DNA from 4 places in the Photobacterium toruni genome. Region 1 is predicted to be linked to each of the others. Evidence: predicted binding sites of a transcription regulator. Region 1 holds the regulator's gene; each other region holds the start of a gene.
What was found. The regulator PurR, encoded in region 1, represses purine synthesis genes. The targets are predictions, from matches to a motif close to TNANGNAAACGTTTNCNTNA.

Region 1 (8,498 bases):
TCACTCATGGTTGGATATGGGTGAATCGTACTTAGAATCTTATTTAAGCCTAAGTTATGACGCATTGCGAGTGTGAATTCAGCCAACAAATCACCGCCATGATGACCGACAATTGTCGCTCCAAGGATCTTATCGCTGCCTTTAGGCGTTAAGATTTTAATAAAGCCTTCATCATAACCATCAGCAATGGCGCGATCTAAATCGTCCAATCCATAGCGAGTGATTTCATAATCAATGCCTTGTGCTTGTGCTTCTTTTTCATTTATGCCGACTCTTGCTAATTCAGGTGCTGTGTAAGTTACAGCGGGAATGACTGAATAATCGACTTTAAATTTTTTAACCGCACCAAATAAACTATTTACTGCGGCATACCATGCTTGATGAGCCGCAACATGCGTCAGTTGATAAGGTCCGGCAACATCACCAACGGCATAAATATTAGGATATTGAGTCTGTAAATATTGGTTTACAGCCACAGTGCCACGTTCAGTTGTGGTAATACCGAGTTGTTCTAAACCAAATCCTTGTACATTTGCAACCCGTCCTAATGCAATTATTACTGCATCAAACTCGATGTTAAGTTTTTGATTTTCATGTTCAACGACAGCACGTTGAATAGGTTGACCATTATCATCAAGTATTGATTCAAATTGGATGGTATTATGTTGCAATAAGATATTTACGCCATCGTGTGTGAGTGCTTGTTCAACTAATTGTGCCGCATCGCTATCTTCACGATTTAATAATTGCGGTGATCTTTCAACAATAGTGACTTCTGCACCCAATCGACAAAAACTTTGGGCTAATTCACAACCAATAGGACCGCCACCAAGGATCAGTAATCGTTTAGGAAGTGCTTTTAATTGCCACACCGTATCAGATGTTAAGTAATTAACCGCATCCAAACCTGGAATTGTAGGCACTAATGGACGAGCACCCGTTGCAATGACAATATTGCGAGTGGTAATTCGAGTACCATTAACTTCAACTTCCCATGGCGATAAGATTGTTGCATCACCAGTGACACAATTAACACCCAGTTTACTATAACGTTCGATAGAATCATGAGGTTCAACTTTGCTAATAACATGTTGAATTCGTGTCATAACTTGCGAAAAATCAATATTATTAATTTGAGCATCAATACCAAACCGTGAGGCTGTGTTTATATCTGCGGCGGTATGTGCTGCTCTAATGAGTGCTTTTGACGGAACGCAACCCGTATTTAAACAGTCACCACCCATTTTGTGGCGCTCGATTAATGTAACTTCCGCTTTTACCGCTGCCGCAATATAGGCACTGACCAAGCCGCCCGCACCCGCACCAATAACAACTAAGTTTTGATCGAATGCGGCTGGTTTTTGCCATTGTTGGTAATGTTTTTTATTGTTCATTGTTTTCATTATTCCTTTTGCAACAAAAGGGAAAAGGCCTAACAAAAATAAAGATAATAAAACGGGAACAGAGATAATTCCATTAAGGGATTCTATTTTCCCTAACTGAGTGCCTGCATTAATATAAACGGCAGTACCCGCAAGCATACCTAGTTGGCTAACCCAGAAAAAAGTACGCGCTTTAATCGTCGTTAACCCCATTAAAAGGTTAATGATGAAAAAAGGGAAAATTGGAATAAGACGTAAACTTAATAGATAAAATACGCCTTCTTTCTCAATACCTTTATTCAATGTTGCCAAACGGTTACTAAATTTTGCTTGTACCCAATCACGTAATATAAAACGACTCGATAGAAACGCCAATGTTGCACCGATAGTACTGGCAAATGACACCATAATTAAGCTTGTCCAGAAGCCAAATAATGCCGCACCTAATAGGGTTAATATTGATGCACCAGGAATAGAAAGTGCAGTGACTAAGATATATAAGCTAAAAAAGCTGACATAAGCAGTCATTGGATTTGCGGTAATATGCTGCTGTAAAGCTAATTGTTCACGCTTAGCTGATTCAAGCGTTAAAAACTGACCAAGGTCGAAATAAAACCAAGTACTAATAATGGCTAAAATAACGATGAGCAACAAAATTTTATTACTTTTCATTATTTCCCCTTAATTGTTCTTTATTTGACGTTGATGTTTTTGAAATAGCATCGGTTTGCGCTGTATCTTGTTGATGGTTATTAATAGGTTGCGGTTGAATCGGCAATGAGCAAAAGCCCTGTGCTGGAACATCAAGTGCAGTGTTAAATTTAGCCGACAAATTTTGGAAACTCACTAATGCCGTTAATTCAATGATGTCATCACTGCTATACCAAGTAGCAAGTGCTGTAAGCATATCGTCACTGACATGTTGACCCGTAATAGTCATCGCTTCAGTATATGTTAATACCGCTTGTTCTTGATCTGAGAAGTGTTCAGATGTTTGCCAATGGGCTAATGCTTTAATTTTTTCTAATGAATGACAGCGTTCTGCGAGTTTCATACCATTAGCATCGACACAAAAAGCACAGTCATTGAGTTGTGATACTCGCACACACACTAGTGAGCGCATAACGGCATCTATTGGTGATTTTTTACGATCAAGGTAACCAAAAAATAAAGCGACTAACCAGAAGAGAACAGGCTTACGCCCCCATAATTTAGCCGGATTGAGCACTTTACCAAAATGGCGTTGTTGTAGCCAAAGTAAAGGTTTTACCCATAATGAGAATGTTTTTTTGGTTAATATACGCAAAGTATGTCCTTATCAAATGAGAATCACATCGACTCTTAAGTAGCAAGACCGAGAGAAGCGATATTGTATTTCATTTATAGACAAAAAATTTTTTTATTCGATAATTTATTAGTAATAGCAAATGATAAAAAGTGACATAACAGTATGTTAAATAAGCATAATGATATATGGGTGTGATGTTTGATAACGAATGGTTTTGTAACGTTAAAAATACGTTTAAGAAAAGTGAGAATGAGAGCGTTACTATAAGTAATAAATAGCATTATAAATGACAGTTTGTATTTTGATTCATTTTGCCATAGGTCTTATACCAATCTAACTAAAATAATGATCTAATTTAAGCCATCATTTTTAAATGAGATTCGCTATGGACAGCCTAAACAATACCGACTTTAAAAAGCTTGCTCGCCAACAAAAAAAAATTCAAATGAAAATGAGATTACTTGCCTTGGAGCACTTCAAGGAAGGTAAATCTCGTACTCAAATTGCTAAATATCTCAAAGTTAGCCGAACAAGTGTTAATAAATGGGTGAGTGTCTTTCTTGAAGAAGGCTTAGAAGGGCTTCAAGAAAAAACGCGTAGTGGTCGCCCTGCATTTCTCTCACCTAAACAACGTGAGCAGCTATCCAATTATATTAAACTTAAAGCTCAAGACTCTTCTGGCGGGCGATTAATAGGCGCGGATATTCATGCTTACATTCTCAAAGAATTTGATAAAAACTACCACCCAGATTCTATCTATTATCTACTTAAGCGCATGGGCTTTTCGTGGATAACATCACGGTCAAAACATCCAAAACAATCACAGCAAGCTCAAGATAATTTTAAAAAAATTTAAAATTGAAACGATCCTTAAGATCCCAGGACATATAGCGCTCGATAAGGTCGATGTATGGTTTCAAGATGAAGCAAGATTTGGACAACAAAATACCACTACCCGTCTTTGGGCTGAACGAGGAACTCGACCAAGAGCGATAAAACAACAGCAGTTTGAATATGCTTATCTATTTGGTTCGGTGTGCCCAGCAAGAGGAGTTGGTGAGGCGTTAGTGGTACCTTGGGTAAATAAAGAAATAATGACTGAGCACCTTGCTCAGATATCACGAACCACAGAAAAAGGTCGTTATGCTATTGTAGTGATGGATGGTGCAGGCTGGCATACTGACGATATTGCTAATCCGTTTAATAATCTCAGCATCATCAAACTTCCACCATATTCCCCAGAACTTAACCCAATAGAACAAGTTTGGAGTTGGTTACGACAACACTATCTCGCTAATCAAAATTTTTCTGATTATAACGACATTCTCGATAAGGTCTGCCTTGCATGGAATCAGTTTAATGAATCGGCTTCACGCATCACTAGAATGTGTTCAAGAGATTGGATCAACCTGACCAGTTAATTTTCCAGATTGGTATTACTATTCAATTGTAGCTAAATACTAAGCTTGATAGGAATAGCTAAATCGGTTTGTAAATGTATATGCGGAATAAATTAAAGAGGCACAGGGCCTCTTTATTCTTAAGCGTCACTTAGCCAGTTGACGAATATATTTATTATAGTTTAGCTAGCAGTTCATTGCGTCTGCTTTCTGGTATTACTGACCAATGTTGGCCATGTATAGCGCCTTCCAATGCCCATAGTAATTCCAAACTTAAAGATGCCTCTTGTATTTTTTGTAATGCTTTATAAGCGTCGAGTGCACCAATATTATGGAGTTGTTCAATCGTTTTAATACCTACTTTTTTAAGCATCCTTTCATTTGAAAGGCGTAGGTTTGGTAAATCTTTTATTCTATCAGGAGTGCAACATTCTTTTGCTTTTTTGTCAGCTTGTGCTGCCTTAAGAGAATAGTTTGCTTGTTCTTTGATTTTTTCAGGTTGTTCCCACCATTCATCAAGAATAGCATAATGTTTTGTTATGACGGGAAAACCGCGCTTTTCATATATATAGGGTTTCAAACCCGCTTGTTTAAATTCCTCTTCATTTTTTGCATTTGCTCTGAGATGGAGTTTATTATTAACGACTAGTGCGAACATTGTCTCACCAGCGAAAATACCAAAACCGCCAAACATGGATCGCGATTTAATATCCCCTAAATGATCTAATAGCTGTAATGAATTTTTTAATATTGGTTTGTCCATACTTCTACTCGGTGAATAAATGAGTGTCACCTAACATTAAAGTAGCTGTAAATTAACTTTGTATTATTAAAGTTATTTACGAGATAAAATTTCTACTTTAAATCATCCATGTATTACTTTATAAATAATATTATCAATAGTGAAGTATTATTTATATCTTGTAAGTCTTTTGCTTACTATTATATGTATTTACGGGGTTCATTATATTCGATATTTTAACAAGATGACTTTGAATATTAATAGTGACTGGTGAATCTGTGATATTGTTCATGTTTTTACGGCGATGACAATTTTGAAAGCGCTGAGAGTTGAATTGAGGTGTTAGAAAAAAAGCCAATATAAATATTGGCTTGATAAGTAGGTTGTCGTATTAGCGTAAATCTTTTACCGACTTGCGCTCTACAATTGCAGGCGCCATTTCAAAAATTTGACGTTCATGATCTTTGTTCTTCATTCGCTCCATTAAGATTTTAATGGCTGTTTTACCTAAACGACGTTTCGGCTGATGAATAGTCGTTAGTGGTGGCGCGAAGTAAGGGGCAAGATCAATATTGTCGTAACCAATAATAGAAATATCACCAGGAACGCGTAATCCTGCTTGTTCAAAGGTACTAATTAGTGCCATTGCCATGATGTCATTGAAGCAGAAAATAGCCGTTGGACGCTCTGCCATAGCAATATATTTTTCAGCTGCTTTCACCGCAGAGTCACACTCAAAGTCACCTTCAAGGATCCAGTCTTCATTAACGGTTAAGTTAGCTTCTGCCATGGCTTTATTAAAGCCCTTTAAGCGTTCACGACAAGTAGATTTATCTGTATGGCCAGACAAACACCCAATACGGCTATGACCATGCTCGATAAAGTATTTAGTCGCAATGTAGCCACCTTGTTCAGCATTATCCTGAATTTTATCGGTATGCGGGCTTTCTGGACCCCAGTCCATTATCACCATTGGCAGGTCTTTTTGACGCTCAAGCAGATCCAATAATTTCTGATCAAGATCGGAACACATTACTAATAAGCCATCAACACGCTTTTCCGCAAGCATGCGTAAGTAATCATATTGCTTAGAAAGGTTACCTTCCGTATTACATAAAATTAGCGTGTAGCCTTCACGGTAACAATACTCTTCAACACCATGCACAACTTCAGCAAAGAAAGGGTTAGTTGATTTAGTTACCAACATACCAATGGTGCGAGTGGTATTACATTTTAGACTGCGAGCAACAGCACTTGGTGCATAATTGAGATCTTCAACGGCTGCCAGTACTTTCTTCTGTGTTGCTTCTGCGACAAAGCGTGTTTTATTGATCACGTGTGAAACTGTTGTCGTTGAAACACCAGCCATACGTGCAACATCTTTAATGGTTGCCATATTTATTCTTCTAATAATGGGTGCTAGAGATGTTTCTAGCTAATCGTGAGGTACCAAATTGAGTAATTACTGAGATGAATATAATTCAATGTTTTTAGGTAAAGTTTCTCGTTAATTATTCAATTTGGCACCGATAATGTGTCTATTGCATACTTAAATAGTATTAACACCAAAAGCCGCATTTATTCGCGGCTTTTATAATTATTACATGTTTTTCAAGTGTAATCGCTTGCGTTCACATTTTACTGAGTGTTACGCGTAGTGCAACGTTTCAATTGTCTGGGAGTAAATTATTTGACAACTATCAACAAAAAATCGTAATTTTCAGCAAATTTAATGGAATTTACAACCGACATTTAAAAATATGCTGCACTTTAATACTATGATAGTAGGTAAGGATAGTTATGAACAGAAACGTCTCAATTATACACTTGATTAACTATTTAAGGCTGTCTTTGGTTAGTATCTTATGGTTGAAATGCCAGAACAGAAGCGGTAATTACACTCAGTGGGTACCATTAAGCGCAATGATTAAATTTATTTTGGTTGTTATTAATGACGGGAAGTGTCGGTTTAGGGTGTTATAGCAGACTCTAGCGACGGTAATATTTGAGAAGTTGATCCCGATCATCGTAATTTAGAGCGAAACTTGAACTCAAGTAAATACCTGTGATAATTAGTTTATTACATTGCTTATTTATTCGGAACAATATGATGACGGAAGAACATAAAAAGGGTATTTGGTTTGCTTATATTGCCAGCTTTCTAACCCCGTTTACTTTATTATTGTCAGGAATTATCGCCATTATTTATGCTGGTTATAAACTTGATAAAGGCGCTGATGAAGTTGCCTATAGCCATTACTACACTATTATTCGTAGCTTCTTTTTGTTTTTAACCTTCTTTGTAGTGTTAGGCGTTTCTGCAGCAACAACCACAGGAATGATTGCTGGTGCTGAATATTGGGTACATAGTGATCTTCTAGCGAAGATATTGAGCATATTACCTTTTGTTGGCGGTGCGATTGCTATTGTTGCAATAGTGGTATGGTTTGCCAAGATCGTAAATGGAATGAAATTGCTTAGTCAAAATAAAGCGATTAAATTATCGTAATAAAAAGAGTTGCGCATTATCATGTGCAACTCTTTTTTTATGCTTTAAATAGGCTATTAACTTATTTGCTGTATTGTTTTTGTAGTAAATATTGACGCCACATGAAGATGATAATGTTGTTGTATCGCTAGAGGTAAGCAATTATCTGTAACAACACAAGGATCTAGACCACAATCTTGAACACCGTCAGGGCATTCTGGGGTAACGACTGCTGGTGGAGTGCAATCAATAGCCCAATCACAAGGGTCGCCACAATCTTGAACACCGTCAGGACATTCTGGGGTAACGACTGCTGGTGGAGTGCAATCAATAGCCCAATCACAAGGGTCGCCACAATCTTGAACACCATCAGGACATTCAGGTAGCTCAATACAAGTGCCATCTTTCTCACAATTGATAGTATCAATCAGTGTTTGACGATCTACCCATTCCACTGATTCACCTGAATTATCATTAATTACTCGGTCAATAGTTTTAGCTAGATACGATGTTTGTATTGCCTTATTTTTGTTAAGAGTAAAACCAATTTGCACATCACCTAGCATGTGTGTTTCGATTATCCAACCGCCACCTTTAGATTGTTTTACAAAGGGTAATTTAGTTAGGTGTGATAATTTTTTATTATTGATACCGTTAATAAAATCTTTTTCACCTTGATGGTAAGATTGAATAATTGTTGCTGTAAACTTGCCATGTTCAGGTAAAAGAGGGTAACGTAAAAGTTTGATTGGTTGAATATTATTAACAGGAGTTGATAAGAATAATAATGCTAATTTTTTCTGTTTAAATTTAAATACACGTTCAACAGGGTGAATAGAAATAAAACCATTATTTGACATAAAATGTGCTGTTGTTTCGGTATTTTTCCCATTAACGCATTTTAAATGGGTCAGGATCCAACTGGGACTGATTAATGAACCTTGGCAGGTTGTTGTTTTTAGCGTATTAATATTTATACTATGAATATCAGCAGCATAGGGGTGTTGTGGCTGCTCTATTGGTGGTGATTCGCCATAAGCAACAGATGAAAAAAAGAGTAAAATAATTGAATAAGTATATTTATTGAAAAATATCATAACATTACCTTTGAAGTTTTAAGTGCGACAATAGGATAAATTGTTATTTTAAGTTAAGTGTCAATAATATCTGTAATAAGAATAATTATCAATTTTAATAG
Region 2 (8,498 bases), 540 kb from region 1:
AAGGCGGTGATGAAACAAAATATAAAGATACCACTGTTGAAGCGCAATATAAGCTAACCGATCGTTCATCTATATTCAGTAGTTATGTGTTCCGTGATGGTAAAAAAGGTAATGGCTCGATTGCCGGCACTGATTGGAATGGTTGGAATAACCCTGAAGAAGATTACTTTAACGTTGGATTACGTTACGAGTTTTAAGAGTATTGTGTAAATAAATAAGCATTAATAAAGCCAGCATAAAGATGCTGGCTTAGTTATTTTAAGGTCTTTAATGTTAACCATTCAACAAATAGATTAACTCTTGCTACAACTTTATCAATAAGCGAATAAAGAACAATGTAAAAAGTGTATGTGGTCGGCATTAGAATGATAAAAAAATCCCCAGAGCGGCTTAAATTCTGGGGAATCGGTGGTTATTTATAGCGGTTGGTTTGAGCGTACTTTATATTCCGCTTTATCGAGACCGTGTTTTTTCATTCTCAAATACAATTTTTTACGGGGTATTTGTAAGTATGATGACACTTCATTGATACGGCCTGAAAAAAGGTATAGCGCATCTTCAATCACTTGTTTTTCATAGCCATCAACCAGATCATCAAGTGGGCTACTCATTTGATCTAGTGGTTTTGAACGTTCTTGTCCTGCAAGTTTGACGATCCCTATCGCGTATAATTCAGCTACATTTTTAAGCTCTAATACGTTTCCTGGCCATTCATAACGATTTAATATCGCAAGGTAAGCTTTATCAATCGCAGGAATCGCTTTATTCAACTTTTTACAACTTTGCTTAATATAGTGTTTAAATATCAATGTGATATCACTACCACGTTGACGCAAGGTTGGTAAATTAAATCGTACTTGGCTCAAAAAGTAGAATAATTCCGGTAAAAATTGTTCAGTTTCAACTGATTCTGTTGGATCACCATCAAATAAAGCGATGACGCGAACTTCTTTTTTCCCTTGGCGTTCTTGTTCAAGTAAAAAACGACACAGCCATTGTTGAGTTTCAATTGGCATATGGTGTGGGTTACATAAACATAAACAACCACTGCGCGCCGAAATCATACTGCGTTGTAAATCAGGCGTACGAGTAATATTTGCAGCATTGACTTCAACAAAAGGGCCATTACTTAATTGACTATTTTGATGAAGTAATTTTGCCACTGTATGGCGACCAGTGCCGCTTTCACCTTCAATCAACACATCTTTAGTTGTTAACGCGATAGTTTTTAATTGTTCGCGAATTTTAATGATGAGAGGACTCTCTCCCAATAATACTTCCGCTGTTGTTGTATGTAAGGTATTACGTTGTTCAATGATTTGGCGACGCTGAGGTAAATATTTTTCAAGCAGCGTAATTAATTCTTTAGGCTGTAATGGTTTTTGTAAAAAGTCGGCAGCTCCTTTTTTAAGCGCACCCACAGCCATTGGAATATCACCATGACCCGTAATAATAATAACGGGTAGCTCATGATCATACTGCTGAATTTTGGCTAATAATTCCATACCATCTAAGCCGGGCATATACATATCAGACACAATAACACCTGGCCAATTACGCTTTAGCATTCCTAAAACTAAGGTCGAGTCAGTTACTGTTTGTGCTTTAAATCCAGCTATTTCAAGTAGTTCTTGATAGGCTTCGACAACATCATGATCGTCATCCACAATCAGTACTTCAATATCATCACTTATCATATTTATTTAACTCCAGTACGACCATTGCTCCACCCGTTAAACTTGAAGCAAGGAAGATTTCACCCTTTAGTCGCGTCATAATTGAACCACAAATACTTAACCCAAGGCCTAACCCAACATCTTTGGTGGTGGTAAAGGGAATGAATAATTTATTAATGATAGTGGCGTCAAAACCATCACCGCTGTCATATACAGCCAACCGAATGATATTCGATGGGCTATTTAGTTGAATAATTGTTATTTCACGCTGTTCACAGTGAGCAACTGCATCACAGCCATTAACTAACAAGTTAACTAAAATTTGCTCTAGTTGCACTTGATCAGCGAGCGCATAAAGAGGGTAGTCAATCGTATTTACTATTGTTGTTTTTTGTACTTTAGCTCGACTTTCTACCAATATTAGTGCTTGTTTGATTGAATCATGAATATCAACTTTGCTTAATGGTTTGGTTGCTGATTGTTTTTTTGCAAAGTTTCTAAAGCTTACGATGAGTTTACTCATTCGAGTAACAAGATCGTCTATTTTTGTCAGATTTGTAGGTAGATTTTCGTATTTTTTATGATCAAGTGCAAGTTTTGCACTAAATATTCGCGTCGAAATCGCAGATAACGGCTGATTAAGTTCATGTGCAAGTGATGTCATCGTTTGACCCACCACTGCCATTTTAGCAGCTTGAATTAATTCATCTTGAGTTTCAAGTAAATCGCCTTCAATCCGTTTACGATCTTCGATTTCATCTCGTAGTTGCTGGTTGGTGATGGTCAGTGATTGGGTTTTCTCTGCAACTGTATTTTCAAGCCAACGAGTGGTATTTTCTTGTTCAGTAATATCTGTCATTGTAATAATTACTTTGTCATCATTACCTTGAGTGAAGGTACGGAAATCTAACCGTAAATATAAGCTATGATTATTTGGAGAGACTAATTTTACCGTCATGTTATATGCACCATTTGTTAGTAATGGTCCATTAGTGGTAAATAAGTGCTTCAAGGTAGTGATGGTTGCACTATTAAACAAATCCCAGACTTGATGCTTTTTAGTGATGTGACAAAAATTTAATTGTTTTAATGCTTGGGGATTTACAGATTCAACAGCACCATTAAGATCACAGGTAATAATGCTGGCTTGAGTATTGTTGATTAAGTTTAGTGCATTAGAATTTTGAATTTCTTGCATTTGTTGGCAAAAATAACGCAGGTTATCTCCTAAGATACCAATCTCATCAATACCTGTTGTTTGAATATTCGCATTAAGGTTGCCGCTGGCTATGGCTTGTAAATCTTGACCGAGAAGATTTAAGCGTTTGACGACACCTCGACCGACTAAATAAATAGATAAAATGATACTAAGAATTATCGTAATAAAAACGACGCCAAATAAAACAACATTACTGATCCAAATTGAACGTCTAGTTTTGCCATTTAATTTAGCTAATGCTTTATCTGCATGACCCACAAGTGTCTGAATTATATTTTCTTGTTGCGTTAATTGATCACGAATATTGCCTTGAGTCTGTGTTATTTTTATATTGTTTATATTATCTTGAATTAATAATTTTTTTAGGTGTCCAGTAGGTGTAACTAATTGTGTAAATTCTTGCTGTAATTGACGATAAGTAATCGTTGATGGGTAATTATTTAATTGTTTACTGATTTTTTTTAGTTGTAATATTTTATTTGAAATTGCATCAAAAGAAGCATTAATATCATTATGTTGACGATGACGAATACTTTCTTTAATCAGTTGATGTAATTCATTTACATTAACAGTAATTGTCTGAATAACTGAAAATTCAGCCATGATATTTTTTATATTGGTATCATGGTCGAGCTGTAATTTCTGAGGGCTATTTAGTAACCGCATCATTTGCCATTCAATTTCTAGCCGCAGTGGTTGTAATTCATCAATTAAATCTTGATGTAACCATTTAATCGTATTTTCTGTTTGTTTTAACGAAAGCTGTAATACATTTCTTTGTTGTAGTAATGCAATATAACTATCGATATTTGCAACTAATAATTGTTGCCCTGATTTTATTTTTGGGTAGTAATATAAACTAGAAATATTATCTATTGATTGTTGAATCGCTTTTAAAATAGAGACTATATTTTTTTTAATTGCTTTATGCTTTAACGGATTAGTATTCATATCTAATGCTGTTAACGCGGCTTGTAATTCTGCGGTACTACGTTCTAAACGATAACTAGAGCGTAATGTTGGCATATTATCATTCGTTATCGTGCCAATTTGCTGGCTTAGTTGTTGCCATGTTAATGCGGCAATAACACTGACACTGATAGTTAAAAATGCCATTAATATAATGGCTGAGGTCAGACGATTACCGATAGTATTATTCTTTACACAGCGAATCATTATTATTATGTATCCCATATATAATGGCATATTGCTAATAAATGTAGCCTTATTAGGTAACTAATTTATAGCGAAGAAGTGCAGTAATTATACGCCAGTGGCTGAAATGATCGCTAATAGTTTTTATCTTTTAAGGGAGGGGGAAATCGAATGACGCCATAAAATCAAGTTTATGGCGTAAATGACGAAAGCTATGCTGTAATAATTTGTTGAATTTCACTACATGATAAATGATAGTGACGTGGGCATCCGCGCCAAATAGTTAGCATGCGCAGGTATTTATCAAGCATAGGTACATGACTATTAAACTGATGTTCAGTTTTAGGGAACTGTGGATATAGGCCTTCATCATGAGTTAGAAAACGGACGTAATTAACTAACTTAGCTTCAGTTATTGTATCAAAACCTAAAAATTGTAGTCGACGTTGATCAATGTCTTTTGCGCCATCACAGCGACAATCTTCTAAATTAAAAGATTCTTGAAGTGCATGGTACATTTCCATTATTTCAAGAACTTGTTTGCATTCATCTTCTGACACTTCGCCAAAATCTTTGTTAAGTTCACGCATCTGTAAACAATAACCACGTTCAATAATCATCTGTAGACGATGATATTTTTCAGCATTTTCAGGCGTAAGTTTTGCCATGATGTAATATTGATTTGATAGAATTAGACGTTGAGCGTTAGTCATTTCCATTATAGTAAACCTCAAATTTTTTATAGATTGCTCTCATTCCGTTTTTATTATTTGGCGGTAATGAGCACAAGGAATATTTGTTATGAGCGTGAGATTAGCAGGTTGAGTGTAAAATAACATGATCTGACACCGCGAATAGGATTATTTTTTGTTAACGAATGTTATCCATTTGATATGTTAGTAAAAATCATATCTATTTGATTTTAATTAAAAACCCTTATTTTTGTAGGTTTATTTAATCGTTAAATATTATTATCATATGGATTGATACCCAAGGTAGGGTAAGCGTATCGGTAACCATGATGATCACCGATACTTAGCTGCTTAATGATGTGACTTTAGCTTAGGCCAATAATATTGCCATCAGCATCAAGATCGAGGCTCATAAATGCAGGCTTTTCAGGCAAGCCGGGCATAGTCATTACGTTGCCGCATAGCGCATAGATAAACCCAGCTCCCGCACATAATTTTAACTCTCTTACTGGTACCGTAAAATCAGTTGGTGCGCCTTTAATATGGGGTTCAGTGGTGATTGATAATGGTGTTTTGGCCATACATATCGCCAAGTTATTGAAGCCTTGTGCTTTTAATTTGGCTAACTGTTGGGTCGCTAAAGGTGATAACTCAAGACTGTTAGCACCATAGCCAACTTCAGCTATCGCCATTAATTTCTCTTCAATGGTTTGATCTAAGCGATACAATGGCGTGAAATTCGCAGGTGTTTGACATGCATTTACAACAGCTTGTGCAAGTTCTATTGCTCCTTCGCCACCTTTGGCAAAAGCTTCACTTAGCGCAACATCAACATGAACATTAAATTCAGTTGTTAAAATCAATTGTTTTAATTGTTCAAGTTCTTGATCGGTGTCTTGTGGGAAGCGATTAATTGCAACTACAACGGGCACACCATATTTAGCCGCATTATTAATATGCCAACGTAAATTTTCAAATCCTGCTAATAAAGCTGCGCTATCTGGTTCAAAGATAGCATCAGGTAGCGATTGTCCTGGCTGTAAATTATAAAGTCCAGAGTTCGCTTTTATTCCACGTAAGGTTGCAACAACGACAGCACAATCAGGACCCCGTTGTGCTTGTTGTGCTTTAATATTGCAAGCTTTTTCAAATCCCATATCAGAGCCAAAGCCACCTTCAGTAATCGTAAAGTCACTTAATTTGAGGGCTATTTTATCAGCGATAATTGAAGAGTTACCATGAGCTATATTGGCAAATGGGCCTGCATGAATGAGGGTTGGAACACCTTCTAAGGTTTGCATTAATGTCGGTTCAATGGCTTCACACATAGTAACAGCCATTGCGCCTGCAACCTGAAGATCTTCGGTAGTGACAGGTTCGCCATCAAGGTTATAAGCAACCACTATTTTACCTATACGTTGACGCATATCAGCGAGATCAGTCGCTAAGGCTAAAATTGCCATTAATTCAGAAGCGGCTGAAATATCAAAACCATCATGACGCTCAAGGCCATTAATGGTTTTTCCTGGTTCATTTTGACCAATGGTGATCATACGTAACGTACGATCATTGTGATCCATCACTCGCTTCCAACTAATATTATTTATATCAATGCGTAGTGCAGGTAAACCTGTGTGGGCAGTAAAAGCGTCATAACCTAGACGATCTTCATGATAAAGACGAGCATCTAATGCCGCTGCGGCAAGGTTATGGGCTGCGGTAACTGCGTGAATGTCACCTGTTAAATGTAAATTAAGCTTTTCCATCGGTGCAACTTGGCTGTAACCGCCGCCAGCAGCCCCACCCTTGACACCAAATACCGGTCCCATTGATGGCTGTCGAATACAAGCAAAAACCGAGCGTTTAATTTTAGCTAAACCTTGCGCTAAGCCAATCGTAGTGACTGTTTTACCTTCACCAAGGGGAGTCGGTGTTATTGCCGTTACTAGTATTAGTTTACCTTCTGGCTTATTAATTAATCGCTTTAAAATGGCAGGCTTAACTTTGGCTTTTAAGCTACCTTGAGGCGTAAGTTCGTGTGCTTCAATGCCTGCCTTTAAGGCGATGCGATCAATTGGTGTAAGTAAAGTTGCACGGCAAATTTCGATGTCGCTTTTCATGATAGCTTATTTCCTCATCGGCAGAGAGAGTAATACTAAATACTTATTTAACTGCAAATCTGTCTTTTTATGCTTACGCAATCGTTTGCTTTTGGTTTATACCATAATTTTATCATGGATAAATATCATTTTATGTTTTTTTATAAGGTCATTAGTATTTAGTCAAAGATAAAGGGGGAATATTTTAAATTGGTATTGATAATGAAAGCTATTATTCCAATATTAGTTATTGGTTGTTTTTTGCTTCACATTTAAAGTAGATAACATATAAAAAATGACCCTGATCAATGAGGGCGTAAATTTAGTAAAGGAAGTTATCATGCAAGAGCCCGTAACTAAGTGGCAATATACACTACCAATTTCACTGTTAATTATGGTGTTGTTAATTGCTTTTCTTGTTGAAATATTACCTTTGTCACGATAAATCAAATTTTTTCATCGGCATTAAATAGAAAAGAGCGGCTTATCTAATCCCTTCAAGGATAAAGATAAACCGCTCTTTTTTTGTATTAACAGCAATGATGATATCGCTTAATACATTACTTTTTTACCATAGCTTGTAAGAATATTCTTAATGTTTTCCATGGTTTCTTTTTTCGGTGGCTTAACCCCAGTTAATGGGTATTCAAAGCCTAGTGCTTCCCATTTATGTTCACCCAGTTGATGGTAGGGAAGTAGCTCAATTTTTTCGATATTATCCATGTCTTTAATGAACTCACCAAGTAGGTGTGCAGATCGTTCATCATCCGTATAGCCAGGAACAATAACATAGCGGATCCATGTTTTTTGACCGCGCTGGTGTAAGTAACGTGCAAAATCAAGTACACGTTTATTAGCAACACCGACTAAATCTTGATGGATAGTATCGTCCATTTGTTTAAGATCAAGCATGACGAGATCTGTTGCGTCTAATACTTCATCAACGACATCGGTATGTTTACGAATATAGCCATTAGTATCAAGACAAGTATGAATGCCATCAGCTTGTGCTGCGCGGAAGAAATCTCGAACAAATTCAGGCTGCATCATAGCTTCACCGCCAGATGCAGTGACACCACCACCTGATGCATTCATAAAGTGACGATAAGATTTAGCTTCGAACATTAATTCTTCAACTGTTGCTTCTCGTCCACCATGAGGATTCCATGTATCACGGTTATGGCAATATTTGCAACGCATTAAGCAACCTTGCAGAAATACAATAAACCGAATTCCTGGGCCATCGACGGTTCCGCAAGATTCGAAAGAGTGAATACGACCTGTTACTGACATTGTTCTATTTCTCCGCATACTGCGTTTTATTTATATGTTATTTTATTACAAAAGAAGATCTGAATATAGCGAAAACTCAATCTGTTAATTGATATGGCTACCTAAAAGTGGGTGCCATTTATATTTGTTGTATTGCTTTTTTTAATCATTGTCGGTTTTGTTGTTGCCAAATTTAATGTACCACTGCATTGAGCATACCGTTGGAAGTTTAATGTGTTTGAAAGGTGACTCTTAATTTATGGTATTGGTATAAAGATTGGGATAAATATGATTACAGCAGTGTTTGATATTACTATCTTTAAATTGAGGGTATAAAAAAACCGGCTATATAAGCCGGTTTTTATTAGGAAGCGAACTTCCTACA
Region 3 (8,498 bases), 850 kb from region 1:
ATAATTAGAGATGAAAAATATAAATATATGAGATTAATTATCACGCCTGAATATATAAAAAATTTCTCATGCATTGCCGAAAAATGTGAAGACCACTGTTGTCATAGTTGGGATATCTCAATAGATAAATCAACATATCAATTCATGACTCAAAAGAGTTCACTAAAAGTAAAATCAGCAGATGTAATCATGCGAACTAAAGGTGATACATCCCCTTATTACGCAAAAATCCGTCTTAATAACGACGGTGTTTGCCCTTTCCGTGAAGAAAACGGGTTGTGCGAAGTACATAAAGAGCATGGTCACCAACGTTTATCACAGACGTGTCAAACCTACCCTCGGTCATCTACAATCCGTGGTAATAAAAAAGAACACAACTTATATTTATCTTGTCCAGAAGCCGCAAGACAAATATTACTTAACCCTACTTCTATGCAGTTTCATCAAAAAAACACCACTAACGATGCATTTGATGAAAACAACTATACTCGCCCTAATTGGTATGAAGCAGTTCAACAATTTATCATTGACATTCTTTTTATTAATAACATTAGTTTAGAACAACGTCTTTTTTATATAGGTGTAACATTACGTTTAATTGAACCTCATAAAGATAACATAGAAGAATTACAAAAAAGACTACAGTTATGTTGTGAAAAAATTAATAATAATGACTTTGAAAAACTATATAGTGAGCAACGTACTTCATCTGATTTCTATCCGAGCTTATTAATTAAAATTTTTAACTACCATATAAATCAAGACTCATCTCACAGTTATAAAATAGCATCTTCACGTTTTAATTTATTATACCAGCAGCTACTTAATGCACTAAGCCTTACTAAAAGTGATAGCCATAAGCAATACAAAATCCTTCAACATGGTTTCACCAATCACTATCGAGAATACTTTGCTAAGAATAGTCATATTTGGATTAACTATATTATTTATATATTCTACGAAAATGACTTCCCTTCAAAATCTATGTGCCAAGTATTCGATAACTTAATTGATGATATTTTCATCATTCGTGGTGCATTATCAGCATTAGCTTCTATGCGTCCATTGACTGATGATGATGTGATTTTAGTAATACAAACTTATCATCGCACGCGCAGCCATAATAAAGATTATATTAATGACATAAAAAAAATAAGAAGTGAAGTTGGTATAAATGAAGAGTTGCTTTCATTAATGCTAATCAAAGCACACTAAAAATTCATTTTTAATTAAAGATGCATACAAATTATTGTTCTTCTTACATAATTTGTAGAACTAGGGTAAATAAAAAACCACAAGGAAGTGGTACTCATAAGATGCATAAAATCACTCCATATTAACCCTATCTAAGTCCCATTCAATAGCCTCTAGAAACGATTTTAAAGCCACAAAGACCTATTACTCGACATATAAGTCTTACTTTGCGCTAAAAACGGCTGTATTTAATAGTATCCATCTATCCCGCACTTTGTAATCATACTTCATGTACCCCCCCCCAAGGTAACTATTTTAAAACGTTTTATTCGCCTCAATCAGCTTACAAGTAACGTTATTATTTTGTTGTTAGTGTTACTCAATTCCAAAATTCTCATTTAAATGCTATTGGTTAGCCTCTTCTGTAAAAGTCAGCTGTTATATCCTGCTAACATCATAACAATGCCTCACCGTTACAGCGGGCGTAATACCAGCATCTCCACAATATTTAGAGACAAAAAAGGCCGCCTGAGCGACCTTTCTACAATTCATATCAAATGATTTACCACGCTAAACCACATGCGCTCGCTTTTGCTTTTGCAAGGCTGTAGTACTTACGCTTAACAAGGTAATTACCGTCGTTTTTAAGCCCTTCGACACGTAACCATTTATTTTTGCCAAAACGTGCTTTCACAGGTACGCCAACAGCAAAACGCTTACCCGATTGATATTTTGCGACATAAAAACTATCACGAACTTTAAAGATATAACCGTTATTACCACAAATTCGAGCACTCTCAACGCGACCTTTTTTAGTCTCGCCCCAGTTACCCCAACCATTAGCGTGAGTAGGTAAAGAAGTCATCGCAACTAGACCAACTAATAATCCTAAAATAGCTTTTTTCATCACAACACTCTAAAAAGTAAACTTATGAGTTTATTTTAATCATAATCAAAAGAAAGAAAAGATAAATAATGTAACAAAACTAAAAATTGACAAATGTCAGCAAAATACATCGCTAACAGAATTTATAAATATAATAATATAACCAAAAAGCATAGCTTTAATGAATACTGATTTTTTTATACTAAATACGCTTAACTTTAAACACAAAAAAGGCTTTGAACAATCGGTTCAAAGCCTTCTTAAAAAATAGTTTATGGTTAAGGAAAACCCTAACATCAACTTTACTTGGTTATGTTACCGCTTTTATACATAGGAGCGAATACAGGCGTGTAAAGTGCAATAATTTTATTAACGATACCAGTCATATCTTTTTCCTCAAAAAACTAAGCTTTTTTAGTAATGAAACCATAGCCTAACCATTGATTCTATAAGGCTTGTGGTCGTGTCTCGATAAGGCTCATTATAGGTATTCTCTTACGCTTTTAAAGCGATAAAAACAATCGCTTCGAATTAGTTTTAATAATGCGAATTATCGTTAAATACTGCCGTTCACTTTAATGGTCAACTGGAATTATCGACATAAAAAAAGACCGCAATTAGCGGTCTTTATAAAGGAAAAACTTGAGGCTAAAAATTCATATTACCCAAGTAACTCATTGGCATTCTTAACGATATTTTCTACCGTAAAACCAAACATCTTAAATAGCTCATCGGCAGGGGCTGACTCACCAAAAGTTGTCATCCCGATAATGCGACCGTTAAGACCCACATATTTGTACCAGTAATCCGCAATACCCGCTTCAATAGCAATACGCACAGTTACATTTGCAGGTAATACACTTTCACGGTAAGCGGCAGTTTGCTTATCAAATAAATCCGTCGCAGGCATAGAAACCAAACGAACTTGACGACCCGCAGCGGTTAACTCTGCGTACGCTTGTGCTGCAATACCCACTTCAGAGCCTGTCGCAATTAAAATAAGCTCAGGCTCAGCAGCACAATCTTTAAGAATGTAGCCACCTTTAGTGATGTTCGCTACTTGCTCTGCATTACGATCCTGCTGATCAAGGTTTTGACGCGAGAAAATTAACGCTGTTGGACCATCTTTACGCTCTATCGCATATTTCCAAGCAACCGCAGATTCAACCTGATCACAAGGACGCCACGTACTCATATTGGGTGTTAAACGAAGTGATGCAACCTGCTCTACTGGCTGGTGTGTTGGACCATCTTCACCCAAACCAATGGAGTCGTGAGTGTAAACCTGAATATTTTGCACCTTCATCAAAGCTGCCATACGCAGTGCATTACGGGCGTATTCCATAAACATAAGGAAGGTTGCACCATAAGGAACAAAACCACCGTGTAATGCAATACCGTTAATGATGGCCGTCATACCAAATTCACGTACGCCATAGTGAATGTAGTTGCCAGATGCATCAGTCGGTGTCAGTGATTTAGAACCTGACCACATGGTTAAGTTTGATGGTGCTAAATCAGCAGAGCCACCCATAAACTCAGGTAATAACTGACCGTACGCCTCTAGTGCATTTTGTGATGCTTTACGTGATGCGATATTGGCAGGGTTCGCTTGCAGATCGGTGATGATCTTTGAAGTTTCAGCGTCCCAGTTAGTTGGTAAGTCACCGTTCATTCGACGAGTAAATTCAGCCGCTAATTGAGGGTAAGCTGCGCTATAAGCGGCAAACTTTTGCTCCCACGCGGTTTCTTTCGCATTACCCGCTTCAATAGCATTCCACTTTGCCGCAATATCAGCAGGAATTTCAAATGGACCGTGGTTCCAACCTAAGAATTCACGCGCAGCAGCAATTTCTTCTGCACCTAATGGCGCGCCGTGACAGTCATGTGAACCGGCTTTATTCGGTGAACCAAAGCCAATAATGGTTTGGCAGCAAATAAGGGTTGGTTTTGCTGTTTCAGCTTGTGCAGCAGCAATCGCAGCATTGATCGCGTCAGCATCATGGCCATCAACAGTTGAAATTACATGCCAGCCATAAGCTTCAAAGCGTTTGGCTGTGTCATCAGTAAACCAGCCTTCTACTTCACCATCAATAGAGATGCCGTTGTCATCCCAGAACGCAATTAGCTTACCAAGACCGAGAGTACCAGCTAATGAACATGCTTCATGAGAGATACCTTCCATCATGCAACCATCACCCATAAAGGTGTAGGTATAGTGATCGACAATCTCATGCCCTTGCTGGTTAAATTGCTCTGCCATGGCTTTTTCTGCCAGTGCCATACCCACCGCATTGGTAATGCCTTGACCTAAAGGACCGGTAGTCGTTTCAACACCTGGCGCGTAACCGTATTCTGGATGACCTGGTGTTTTTGAGTGTAATTGACGGAAATTTTTAAGATCATCAATTGATAAATCATAACCTGTCAAATGAAGCAGAGAGTAAATAAGCATTGAGCCATGGCCGTTTGATAATACGAAACGATCACGATCAGCCCAGTTTGGATTTTGTGGATTATGATTCAAATGATCACGCCACAATACTTCAGCAATATCTGCCATTCCCATCGGCGCACCCGGATGACCTGAGTTCGCTTGTTGCACACCATCCATACTAAGTGCACGAATTGCATTGGCTAGTTCTTTACGAGACACCGCATTGCTAGAAGACATATCTGCTCCAAATAGTCATAAAATAATAATTTACGAATAAATAATGTCGCTATTTATCAGCGAGCACTTAATTTCGTTTCAATATTGTCTCAAATAGATGCCATTGACTGCAAACGTTTTCGTTTTTAAAAAATCCAGTTTATTCAACAATATGCAATCTATTCAATTTTAAGTTTTTGTATTCAAAACAGTAACAATAAAAACCATAACCTTGCATCAATGCGGTTTTTGTCTAAATCCTTACAGATTACATTGTTGATTTTATAACTGGCAGGGGTATTATAGACGTCTAGACGGAGGTAGCTCTATACATATAAACGTATAGAATGCAGTGCAGTATCAGTATTACCGCTACCGTTCTACCAAATTTATGAATATAAGTGAGACCATCAATGGCTAAACATCTGTTTACTTCTGAATCGGTATCAGAAGGACATCCAGATAAAATTGCAGATCAAATTTCAGACGCAGTCTTGGATGCAATTTTAGAACAAGATCCTAAAGCACGTGTTGCTTGTGAAACTTACGTAAAAACTGGCATGGTAATGGTCGGTGGCGAAGTAACAACATCTGCTTGGGTTGATATCGAAGAAATCACTCGTGAAACAGTCCGTGAAATTGGTTATATTCATTCGGATATGGGCTTTGATGCTAATTCTTGTGCTGTTTTAAATACCATTGGTAAGCAATCACCAGACATCAACCAAGGCGTTGATAAAGCAGACCCTAAAGAGCAGGGCGCTGGTGACCAAGGTATTATGTTTGGTTATGCAACCAACGAAACTAAAGAGTTAATGCCTGCACCAATTACTTACGCACACCGTCTTGTTCAACGTCAAGCGCTTGTACGTAAGAACGGCAGCCTACCTTGGTTACGTCCTGATGCTAAATCTCAAGTAACGTTTGAATACGATCAAGGTAAAATTGTTGGTATTGATGCAGTTGTATTATCAACTCAGCACAGTGATTCAATTTCAACAGCGGATCTACGTGAAGCTGTAATGGAAGAAATCATCAAACCCGTACTACCTGAAGAGTGGTTACGTAAAGAAACTAAATTCTTTATCAACCCAACCGGTCGTTTCGTTATCGGTGGCCCAATGGGTGACTGTGGCTTAACAGGTCGTAAAATTATCGTTGATACCTACGGCGGTGCAGCACGTCACGGCGGCGGTGCATTCTCAGGTAAAGATCCATCAAAAGTTGACCGTTCAGCAGCATACGCAGCACGTTATGTAGCGAAAAATATCGTTGCCGCTGGTATGGCTGACCGTTGTGAAATTCAACTTTCATACGCTATCGGTGTTGCTGATCCAACGTCTATCATGATTGAAACGTTCGGTACTGAGAAAGTCCATCAAGAAATTATCATTGAAGCAGTTCGTCAACACTTCGACCTACGCCCATACGGCCTACAAGAAATGTTAAACCTACTTCAGCCTATCTACAAAAAGACGGCTGCATATGGTCACTTTGGTCGTGAAGAATTCCCTTGGGAAAAAACAGACAAAGTAGACGCACTACGCGACTTCGCTAAACTTAAATAATAATAAATTTAAGTTTATCAAATACTAAGGGACGATTATTCGTCCCTTTTTTATATATAAAATAAAATAATCGTCAATATTTATCCTGCCGTGTATAGTCGATCACGTTTATTCTCTGCTGCACAATCGATTAATCTAGGGTATTTCACACTATGACACCGCTACAAAAGCAAGTGCTTACTCACGTAGAGTGCTGCATCAAACATGCTAATCAACGCCTCAATAAACGCCTGCCTATGCCCACTGTAAATTTTAATCAGCGTGGAAAAATTGCCGGAACAGCCCATCTACAAAAATGGGAATTACGCTTTAACCCCATCTTGCTGGCTGAAAATCCTGATGCCTTTATCAATGAGGTAGTTGCTCACGAAGTTGCCCATTTAGTGGTATTTAAACACTTTGGTCGCGTTCGTCCTCATGGTCGCGAATGGCAAATAATCATGACAGCTGTGTTTAATGTCGAACCTAAAACTACTCACAACTTTAATGTCAGTTCAGTAGCAGGCACAACTTATATTTACCACTGCCCATGTAGTGAATACCCACTCACTATTCGTCGCCATAATAAGGTTAAACGCGGTCAAGCGAGCTACCACTGTCGCAAATGCAAACAACCGTTACAATATAAGACTGATGCTCAATAATCAGAATAATGTTCAGTTATAGTAATAACGTGAATTAACAGTTACAGCATAGCGTCTGCACCCTCCCAAAAAGATAAATATCAGTAAGCTAAAACTACTGTTTATTTTTTATTGGGATATTCAATGAAATTTCCATCTAACTGGCTTATCTTCGCCGCATTGATACCTACAGTTACTGTTGCAGACCCTTCTTCTTCAACCTCTTTTGCTAAATCAAAAAAAATCGCTGTTGAAATCTATCAAGCACATCCCGTTAGTTTTTATTGTGGCTGCCCAATTAAATGGGTCAATAAAAAAGGTGTACCTGAATTAGAACAATGTGGTTATAAAGTCAGAAAACAACAGCGACGCGCAAGTCGTATTGAGTGGGAGCATGTTGTTCCTGCATGGCAATTTGGTCATCAACTTCAGTGTTGGCAAGAAGGCGGCCGCAAAGCCTGTAAGAAGGTTCAAAAATTTAGAGTAATGGAGGCTGATCTTCACAATTTAACCCCAGCTATCGGAGAGGTAAATGGCGATCGTTCTAACTTTAATTTCAGACCTTGGAATGACGATAGTGGTGTTAGTTATGGGCAATGCAAAATGCGAATAGATTTTAAAAATAAACGCGCAAACCCTCCAGAATCAGCACGTGGAGCAATAGCGCGTACTTACTTATACATGAACCAACAATATGATTTTTCACTATCAAAACAGCAACGACAATTAATGGCAGCATGGCATAAACAATACCCAGTGACACAATGGGAGTGCCAACGTGATCAACTGATTGCGGCTAAACAAGGTAATCACAATACTTTCGTTGTTGAGGCATGTGAAAAAGCCAATTTTTGATATCCTCCCCTCCCTCGCTTTGCGGTAATGGCGTAAACAGCCCCATAAATATTTGGTTTACGCCTAACTGATAAACCAAATATTCTCTGATAATAATGGTCATCATTTAACGCGACCATTATTGTTTATTCGGCTCTATTTAGGCGATTTCAGACATTAACTTTTGCCCTCCCTCTGCCGCTAACCGTGGTAATATCTGATATTACTCAATCATTACGACAGATGACCGCATCATGAGAATTCCACGAATTTACCATCCACAACCTTTACCAAGCCAAGGTACGGTTATGCTTAGCGACGATGCGGCTAACCATGTTGGCCGCGTTATGCGTATGCAAGTTGGACAACAAGTATTACTGTTTGATGGCAGTAACGCTGAGTTCCCTGCTGTTATTAGCAGCGCCAGCAAAAAAAGTGTTGAAGTTGAGATTCAAGAGCGCATTGAACACAGTATTGAATCACCCTTAGATATTCACTTAGGCCAAGTGATTTCACGCGGTGATAAAATGGAGTTCACGATTCAAAAATCAGTTGAGTTGGGTGTTAACACCATTACACCACTTATTTCAGAGCGTTGTGGCGTTAAACTCAATGCTGAACGCTTTGAGAAAAAACTTGAACAGTGGCAAAAAATCGCTATTGCAGCCTGTGAGCAATGTGGCCGTAATGTCGTACCAACCATTCGCCCTGTAATGAAACTGGAGCAATGGTGCGCAGAA
Region 4 (8,498 bases), 1.2 Mb from region 1:
CTTGAAGTGGGTGCCGATGATTATTTACCAAAACCGTTTAATCCGCGTGAGTTATTAGCCCGTATTCGTGCAGTTTTACGTCGTCAAACCATTGAAGCACCAGGAGCACCAAGTGTTTCGAGTAAAGTGATTGAGTTTGGTGATTTCCGTCTAAATCTTGGTACGCGTGAAATGTTCCGTGGTGATGCACCGATGCCACTGACATCGGGTGAATTTGCAGTATTAAAAGCTTTAGTCACTAATGCACGTGAGCCAATGTCACGTGATAAGTTAATGAATATGGCGCGTGGTCGTGAATATTCAGCCATGGAACGTTCGATTGATGTACAGATTTCACGTTTGCGTCGTATGGTAGAAGAGGATCCTAGTCGCCCACGTTATATTCAAACGGTGTGGGGTTTAGGGTACGTGTTTGTGCCTGATGGTCGTGAGGCGTAAGCCATGCGGTTATCGCCCAAAAGTACTTTTGCGCGAACACTGATATTATTAGCTGGCTTGTTAATTTCAAGCCAGATTTTTTCATATCTGACCATTGTTAATTACGCGCTTCTTCCTAGTATTCAGCAGTTTAATCGTATTTTAGCGTACGAAGTAAAATTAATGCTGAAAGAAAATATTAAGATGGCTAATGGTCAAACTATCTATCTTGATCGCCCCGTTCGACGCAAGTTACTTGAAGAGTTAGGTGTAACCTTACATGCGCCAAACTCACCCGGTGCAGCAGAATTTAATGATGCCACTCATATCAGTTATTTGAGTGAAGAAATGTCACGTGAATTGCACTCACCAACTGATGTGCGGTTATTACTCGGCGCTCATAGTTATGTGCTGTGGATGAAAACCGATGCGATGCCAAACTCTTTAATGCGGATTCCATTATCGGAACTGCAAGAAGATGACTTTTCTCCTTTGTTTCGTTATAGCTTAATTATTGCTTTTTTAGTGATTGCTGGCGGATGGTTATTTATTCGTATTCAAAATAGGCCGTTAGTTGAGCTAGAACAAGCCGCGTTGCAAGTTGGACGTGGTGAAACGCCTCCACAGTTACCTGAGCAAGGGGCCTCTGAAATTCGATCTGTGACGAAAGCATTTAACCAAATGTCACAAGGGATCAAACAACTTGAAGATGATCGTGCGTTATTAATGGCAGGGGTAAGTCATGACTTGCGCACTCCATTAACACGAATTCGATTAGCAACCGAAATGATGTCACCAGAGGACAGTTATTTAGCTGATTCGATGATCACTGATACCGAAGAATGTAACGCTATTATTAGTCAATTTATGGATTATCTTAAATCGACTAAAAAACAAGATGAAGAAGATGTTGATCTTAATCTGTTGTTAGAAGATGTCGCGCATACTGAAGGTGGCTATGGCAATGTTATTGAACAGCAATTAACGCCGATTCCGGGCATTGTGTTAGCAAATGCGGTTGCATTGAAACGTGCAGTGGCAAATTTGGTGATTAATGCACAACGCTATGGCAATGGCTGGGTCAAGCTATCTAGTGGCGCGTCTGTTGATCGTAAGTCAGCTTGGTTCTGTGTTGAAGATGATGGTCCTGGTATTGCGCCAGATCAGGTCACTAAAATGTTTCAACCGCTTACTCGTGGTGATTCTGCACGAGGTAATGAAACGGAAGGGACAGGGCTTGGATTGGCGATAGTGAAACGGATCATTGATCAAAACGAAGGGGCTATTTCGGTGCGTAATCGTAGCGAAGGTGGTCTAAGAGTAGAGATTAGTTTGCCATTACATAAACTAAAATAATGAGGATTTAAGCCAGTATTGGTTGCATCCCCTTGTTAAATAAAAAGCCCGCTCTCAATTTGAAGCGGGCTTTGTGCATTTATGCTGTTAATTAGGATTCGATTACTTTTGCTTCATCAATCAGATCAACGGACTCGGCATTATCATCAGGCAAAATCATATTTAATAAAATTGCGGTAATACCGCCAGCGGCCATGCCTGACGATAAAATACTTTTCACAATTTCAGGTAAGAATTGCAAAATTTCAGGTTTTTGAGCAATGCCTAATCCCATCGAAAAAGACAATGCCATAATTAAAATAGCACGACGATCGAGATGACAGCGAGAGATAATGCGAATACCAGAAGCGGCAATGGTACCAAACATAACAATGGTTGCGCCGCCTAATACGGGCTCTGGAATCAATTGCACCAAATTAGCGACATCAGGAAATAAACCTAATAGCACTAACATTCCAGCCACAAAATAACCGATATAGCGGCTAGCTACCCCTGTTAATTGAATGATGCCGTTGTTTTGACTAAAGGTTGAATTAGGAAAACTGTTAAATACCGCTGCCATTGCTGAATTTAAACCATCTGCAAGCACACCACCTTTGATGCGTTTCATGTACAACGGTCCTTTAACTGGCTGTTCTGAGGTCTCTGAGGTTGCTGTAATATCACCGATAGCTTCTAGTGAGGTAACCGCAAATACAATCATCAATGGTACCAATAATCCCCAATCAAAACTGAGACCATATTGCATTGGCATTGGAATCGCAATTAATGGATTCGCGCTGGTAATATCGGTTTTTATCATTCCTAACAGCCATGCCAATAATGTTCCGGCAGCCATCGCAATAACAATCGATGATACCCGTAAGTAAGGATTTTTAACGCGATTAAGTAACACAATAAAGCCTAATACGGTGCCTGCTAGCATCAAATTATCAAGGCTACCAAAGCTACCGTCGGCAATGGCACTGTAGCCGCCGCCTATAGAGGTCAAGCCAATTTGAATAAGCGTTAAACCGATTAACGTCACTACAATGCCTGATACCAGTGGGGTAATGATACGTTGAGCGTGTTGCAAAATGCGTGAAATAAATACTTCGGTAAAAGCGGCAAAAATGATGGTGCCAAAGATTGCGGCCATCATGGTTTGAATATCTGCTCCACCCGCCTTGAGTGCCAAGCCTGCGCCAATAATTGGACCTAAGAAATTAAAACTGGTGCCTTGAATCGATAGTAAACCAGAACCGATGGGGCCAAAGGTTTTAATTTGAATAAAAGAAGCGATGCCAGAGGCTAGCAATGACATACTGACTATAGTGTTAGTGTCACTGGCGGGTAAGCCAAGTGATTGGCAAATGATCAGTGATGGAGTAATAACGGCGACAAACATTGCGAGTAAATGCTGTGTTGCAGCAAAGAGCGTTTGTGGTAATGGCGGTCTATCATCTAAACGGTAAATAAGATCAGAATTTTTTGGCGTTGCGCTAGTGTGATGCTGGGTCATAGATGATCCTAACTGATTCTCTGATATCCATTATTCGCGCTGAATGGGCGATTGCTTGTGTTGTTGGCGACGATCTGTGATTGCTGTTAGTCAGAACCAAATCAACACTGGCAGAGATTTAAGTGGTGAAATTTTGCCGCTATTGTAATTATCTTTTGGAAAATAGCAATCGTTTGCTTTGTTTTTGATTATTGGGATCGTTAGGTCTAAATATGAAGAGGAAGTGAATCACGGTTAATTACTTTTGGTGGTTATAACCGTGATCAAAGAAGCGTTAAGCGTTTGAGTAATTTTCCCGTTGACCTATCCAACGATCGATAATAGCGCTGGCATTATCAGGGTATTGTTCATGAATATAACGGGCTAATTTTTGAACTTGAGGAATTAAATATTGGTCACGGACTAAATCGGCAACTTTAAAATCAGCAATGCCGGTTTGTTTAGTTCCCAATAATTCACCGGGGCCACGAATTTCAAGATCGCGCTGAGCGATCACAAATCCATCGCTGCTTTCACGTAATACAGCTAAGCGTTTTTGAGCGGTTTTGGTTAGCGGCGCGTGATAAAGCAATACACAATGACTGGCGATCTTACCGCGACCAACCCGCCCTCGTAACTGGTGTAATTGCGCTAATCCAAGTCGTTCTGGGTTTTCAATTACCATTAAACTGGCATTAGGCACATCAACACCCACTTCAATGACAGTGGTAGCGACCAGTAAATCGATTTCACCAGCTTTGAAACTTGCCATAATCGCTTGTTTCTCTTTGGGCTTCATTCGACCGTGGACTAAACCAACCGTCAGATCGGGCAGTAACCGTGTTAACTCATCTGCGGTATCAGAAGCCGCCTGCGCCTCTAATACTTCCGACTCGTCGATTAAAGTACAGACCCAATAGGTTTGGCGACCTTCTTGCTGACATGCAGCGCGAATGCGTTCAATAATTTGTGGGCGGCGGCTATCAGGTAGCGCAACGGTTTGAATGGGTGTTCGCCCTGGCGGTAATTCATCGATCACTGAAGTGTCCATATCGGCATAAGCAGTCATGGCTAAGGTGCGAGGAATTGGGGTTGCGGTCATTACTAATTGATGCGGGTAATAACCATTAGCGGATCCTTTTTCACGCAGATCTAATCGCTGATGGACACCAAAGCGGTGCTGTTCATCGATAATAATCAAGGCAAGGTTCTGAAATACTACTTGGTCTTGAAATAAGGCATGAGTACCAACCACCATTTTTGCGTCACCATTGGCAATGCGAACCAGTTCTTTTTCGCGTGCTTTACCTTTGAGCTTGCCCGCCATCCAACCGACTTCAATTCCCATCGGGTTGAGCCATTGGGAAAAATTCAACGTATGTTGCTCGGCTAATAATTCAGTCGGTGCCATTAATGCCACTTGATAACCGTGCTCAATTGCCCGCAAAGCAGCAAGCGCAGCTACTAAGGTTTTACCTGAGCCTACATCCCCTTGAACCAGACGCATCATTGGTTGGGACTTACTAAGATCTGCTTCAATATCAGCTACGACGCGTTGTTGTGCACCTGTTGGGGTGAAAGGTAAGCTTGCCAGCAGTTGTTGCTTGAGGGTGTCTTGTGGCGCGAATGACCAGCTATGATGTTGCTGACCTTTACTGCGCAGTGCCAGCATTGATAAATTTTGGGCTAACAATTCTTCTAAAATAAGTCGTTTTTGAGCAGGATGTTTGCCTGCATCAAATTGTTCTAATGCAATATCAGCCGTAGGACGATGCATGATCTGTAAGGCTTGGGCAAGGGTCATTTGCTGATCATAAAGACCCGCTGGGAGTAACTCTGTCACCGCCGACTTTGCAAGTAAAGCGAGTGCTTGATCAGTTAAATTACGTAATGTCGCTTGGCGTAAACCGTCGGTGGTGGAATAAACCGGCGTTAACGTTTCTTCAACGCTAAGTGCCGTTGGTTCAGAAAAAAGATGGTAATCGGGATGAATAATTTCAAGTCCAAACTGGCTACCTTTGATCTCGCCATAAGCTTTCACTTGTTTACCATCGCTAAAACTGTTTTTCATTGCAGCATTAAAATTAAAGAACTTTAACGTCACCGAGCCGGTACCATCACCAATTTTGACGGTTAGTATTTTACGTTTGCCAAACTGAATGCTGCAATGACTCACTTCACCTTGAACCGCTAGATATTGTCCCGGTGAAACGCGATTAATCGGCCAAATACGGGTGCGATCCTCATAACGAAGTGGCAAGTGAAACAATACATCTTGGACGTTATACAGCCCAATTTTATGCAGTTTTTCAGCCATTTTGGCGCCGACACCAGCCAGTTCGGTGAGGGCGATAGTATTGAGGAGTTGTCCGCTCATGGTTAGTCCTTGTTAATTACGCTGGTTGTAACAGGGCGTTTGATTTTCTTCGCTTGCATCGCTGCCCACCATTGTTCGTCAGCAACAATTTGTCCTTGCTCATCTAATTGTGGATACGGTAAGTTTTTCTGTTTGGCAACATTAGCTAATACCGGATGACCCCGTTCAAATAAAATACGATTAACCACAGTATCATCAAGTAAGGTAGTGGTGCGATCGTACATGCCCGCATTTTGACGTTGGCGTTGTGCTTCATAGAGAATTAATGCACTGGCAACAGAGACATTGAGAGATTGCACCATGCCGACCATCGGAATAATAATATCTTGATCTGCCAGTGCTAATGCTTCAGCGGTGATGCCATTTTTTTCACCACCAAGAATAATTGCGGTTGGTTTGGTGTAATCAACCTCACGAAAATCAACCGCAGTGGCTGATAAATTAGTGGCAAGTACCTGCATTCCTTGAGCTTTAAGGGCATTAACGGCATTGACCATGGTATCGTGAGTCTCAAGTTCAACCCAGTTACGTGCACCTGCAGAGGTGTGGCTCAATACTTTCATGGCCTCTTTAGGCCACACAGCATGCACTTTATGGACGCCAACCGCATCGGCAGTACGAATAATGGCAGAAACATTATTGGGTTTGTGAACTTCTTCCATACACACGGTGAGATCAGGTTGACGTGTGGCTAAGACTTGATGAATACGTTGAAAGCGATCAGGGGTCATACAGTTAGGCTATTTGCGAGAATAAGAATAGAACTATAATAATATGGATTGGCAGTCAAATACACAAAACGCCCATAAGTGGGCGTTTTATTAATATTATCAACAGCTCATTAGATCAATGATGTTAATTTTTTTGGCGAGCGACTCGTACTACATCTGGCATGATACGAATACGACGCATAATATTGGCCAAGTGCACACGACTCTTGGTTGTTAAGCGAACAGTAATTGTATATAACCGACCATCTTTTTCTTCGGTCGATAGACCTTGAATATTTGAGCCAGTAGCTGCGATAGTATTGGTTAAATCAGCCAATGCACCTTGATGGTTTTGCATGTCGACTTTGAGATTGGTAACAAATTCTTGCTCAAAATCTTCGCTCCACTCAACCGCCATGTACTTATCGGGTTCTTTTCGATAACCACGAATATTGGCACATTCTTCACGGTGAATAACCAAGCCTTTGCCTGGGCTAACATGAGCCACAATCGGATCACCATGGATCGGATGACAACAATTTGCAAAGGTCAGTAAAATACCATCAGCACCTTGAATAGGTAGTCGACGATCGCTATTTTTAGCCGTTAGTTCGTCAGCGTTACCTAATAATCGGCGCGCAATAACCACGCTCATTAGCTCACCTAAACCAATCTCCGTCAGTAAATCATCAATGGTTTCAAGTTTAAGATCGCTTAAGACTTTAGTGATATTTTCAGCAGCAATAATCTGCATACTCACGCCACCTAGCGCATGATTAAGTAATCGACGACCAAGGGTAATGGATTCATCACGACGCATGGTTTTTAACACTTGGCGAATTTTAGTTCGCGCGCGTGAGGTCACCACATAGTTAAGCCATGCTGCATTAGGTCGAGCACCGGGGGCGCTGATAATGTCGATGGTTTGACCATTTTTCAGTGGCTTACTTAATGGGTAAGGCTGACGATCAACGCGAGAGCCAACGCAGGTATTACCAATATCTGTATGAACGGCATAGGCAAAATCAACCGCGGTTGCACCGACAGGTAATTCAACAATACGGCCTTTGGGGGTGAAAACATAAATTTCATCAGGGAAAAGATCAGATTTTACGTTTTCGATAAACTCAAATGAGCTTCCCGCACTTTGCTGCAGTTCAAGTAGGCTTTGCATCCAACGTTGAGCTTTAATTTGGGCGGTGGTACCTGGAGCTTCACCGTCTTTATAAGTCCAATGCGCGGCAACGCCTTTATCTGCCATTTGATCCATGTCTTCAGTACGAATCTGAACTTCAACAGGGACGCCATGCGGGCCAACCAGAGAAGTATGCAGCGACTGATAGCCATTGGCTTTAGGAATGGCGATATAATCTTTCATACGGCTTGGGCGAGGCTTATACAGGTTATGTACCTGACCCAAAACGCGGTAGCAAGTATCAAGATCGTTGACTAATACGCGAAAAGCATAGATGTCCATGATCGAATGAAAGCGCTGTTCTTTATTCTTCATCTTGTTGTAGATAGAGTATAAATTCTTTTCGCGGCCAGATACTTCTGCTGCTATTCCCGCATCATTAAGGCGACCCTCAATTTCAGCGTGAATTTTATTGATCATTTCTTTACGATTGCCACGGGCAGCTGCAACGACCTGTTTTAGGACGCGGTAGCGGTTGGGATATAACGCTTCAAAGCCAAGCTCTTCAAGTTCGGATTTAATGTTATGGATACCAAGGCGGTGGGCAAGCGGAGAGTATATTTCAAGAGTTTCACGAGCAATGCGGCGGCGTTTATCAGGACGTAAAGCCCCTAACGTGCGCATGTTGTGAGTACGATCGGCAAGTTTGATTAGAATTACGCGAATATCATGTGCCATTGCCATGATCATTTTACGAAAATTCTCAGCTTGTGCTTCTTTGCGATCGCGGAATTTTAATTTATCAAGTTTAGAGACGCCATCAACCAATTCGGCAACTGTATCGCCAAAGCGGCAGGCTAAATCCTCTTTAGTGACCTCGGTATCTTCAATCACATCATGCAGCAGCGCTGCCATCAGTGCTTCAATATCAAGACGCATTTCCGCCAGAATACGGGCAACCGCAACGGGATGGATAATATAAGGCTCGCCTGTTGAACGAGTTTGGCCTTCATGGGCGTCGCG

Region 2: a site for PurR is predicted at 6,936-6,955, ahead of OC457_RS03880 (formate--tetrahydrofolate ligase). Genes of this name have one in related genera too.
Region 3: a site for PurR is predicted at 4,860-4,879, ahead of metK (methionine adenosyltransferase). Genes of this name have one in related genera too.
Region 4: a site for PurR is predicted at 3,436-3,455, ahead of OC457_RS00635 (uracil-xanthine permease family protein). Genes of this name have one in related genera too.

What each region holds. Positions count from the first base shown of each region.
Region 1 is NZ_AP024854.1:1,293,826-1,302,323, forward strand. It holds gene OC457_RS06165 (FAD-dependent oxidoreductase) at 1-2,054, opposite strand, end outside; gene OC457_RS06170 (carboxymuconolactone decarboxylase family protein) at 2,044-2,688, opposite strand; one part of gene OC457_RS06175 (IS630 family transposase) at 3,056-3,514, shown strand; one part of gene OC457_RS06175 (IS630 family transposase) at 3,516-4,091, shown strand; gene OC457_RS06180 (TfoX/Sxy family DNA transformation protein) at 4,246-4,833, opposite strand; gene purR (HTH-type transcriptional repressor PurR) at 5,204-6,208, opposite strand; gene OC457_RS06190 (hypothetical protein) at 6,923-7,321, shown strand; gene OC457_RS06195 (trypsin-like serine protease) at 7,378-8,397, opposite strand.
Region 2 is NZ_AP024854.1:751,288-759,785, forward strand. It holds gene OC457_RS03860 (porin) at 1-197, shown strand, start outside; gene OC457_RS03865 (sigma-54-dependent transcriptional regulator) at 417-1,697, opposite strand; gene OC457_RS03870 (ATP-binding protein) at 1,687-4,071, opposite strand; gene OC457_RS03875 (YfbU family protein) at 4,263-4,769, opposite strand; gene OC457_RS03880 (formate--tetrahydrofolate ligase) at 5,108-6,862, opposite strand; gene pflA (pyruvate formate lyase 1-activating protein) at 7,394-8,134, opposite strand.
Region 3 is NZ_AP024854.1:442,152-450,649, reverse strand. It holds gene fliB (flagellin lysine-N-methylase) at 28-1,215, shown strand; gene OC457_RS02265 (hypothetical protein) at 1,757-2,101, opposite strand; gene tkt (transketolase) at 2,742-4,754, opposite strand; gene metK (methionine adenosyltransferase) at 5,147-6,301, shown strand; gene OC457_RS02250 (SprT family zinc-dependent metalloprotease) at 6,454-6,945, shown strand; gene OC457_RS02245 (endonuclease) at 7,069-7,779, shown strand; gene rsmE (16S rRNA (uracil(1498)-N(3))-methyltransferase) at 8,013-8,498, shown strand, end outside.
Region 4 is NZ_AP024854.1:132,395-140,892, forward strand. It holds gene ompR (osmolarity response regulator transcription factor OmpR) at 1-438, shown strand, start outside; gene envZ (two-component system sensor histidine kinase EnvZ) at 442-1,773, shown strand; gene OC457_RS00635 (uracil-xanthine permease family protein) at 1,865-3,274, opposite strand; gene recG (ATP-dependent DNA helicase RecG) at 3,549-5,630, opposite strand; gene trmH (tRNA (guanosine(18)-2'-O)-methyltransferase TrmH) at 5,633-6,361, opposite strand; gene spoT (bifunctional GTP diphosphokinase/guanosine-3',5'-bis pyrophosphate 3'-pyrophosphohydrolase) at 6,486-8,498, opposite strand, start outside.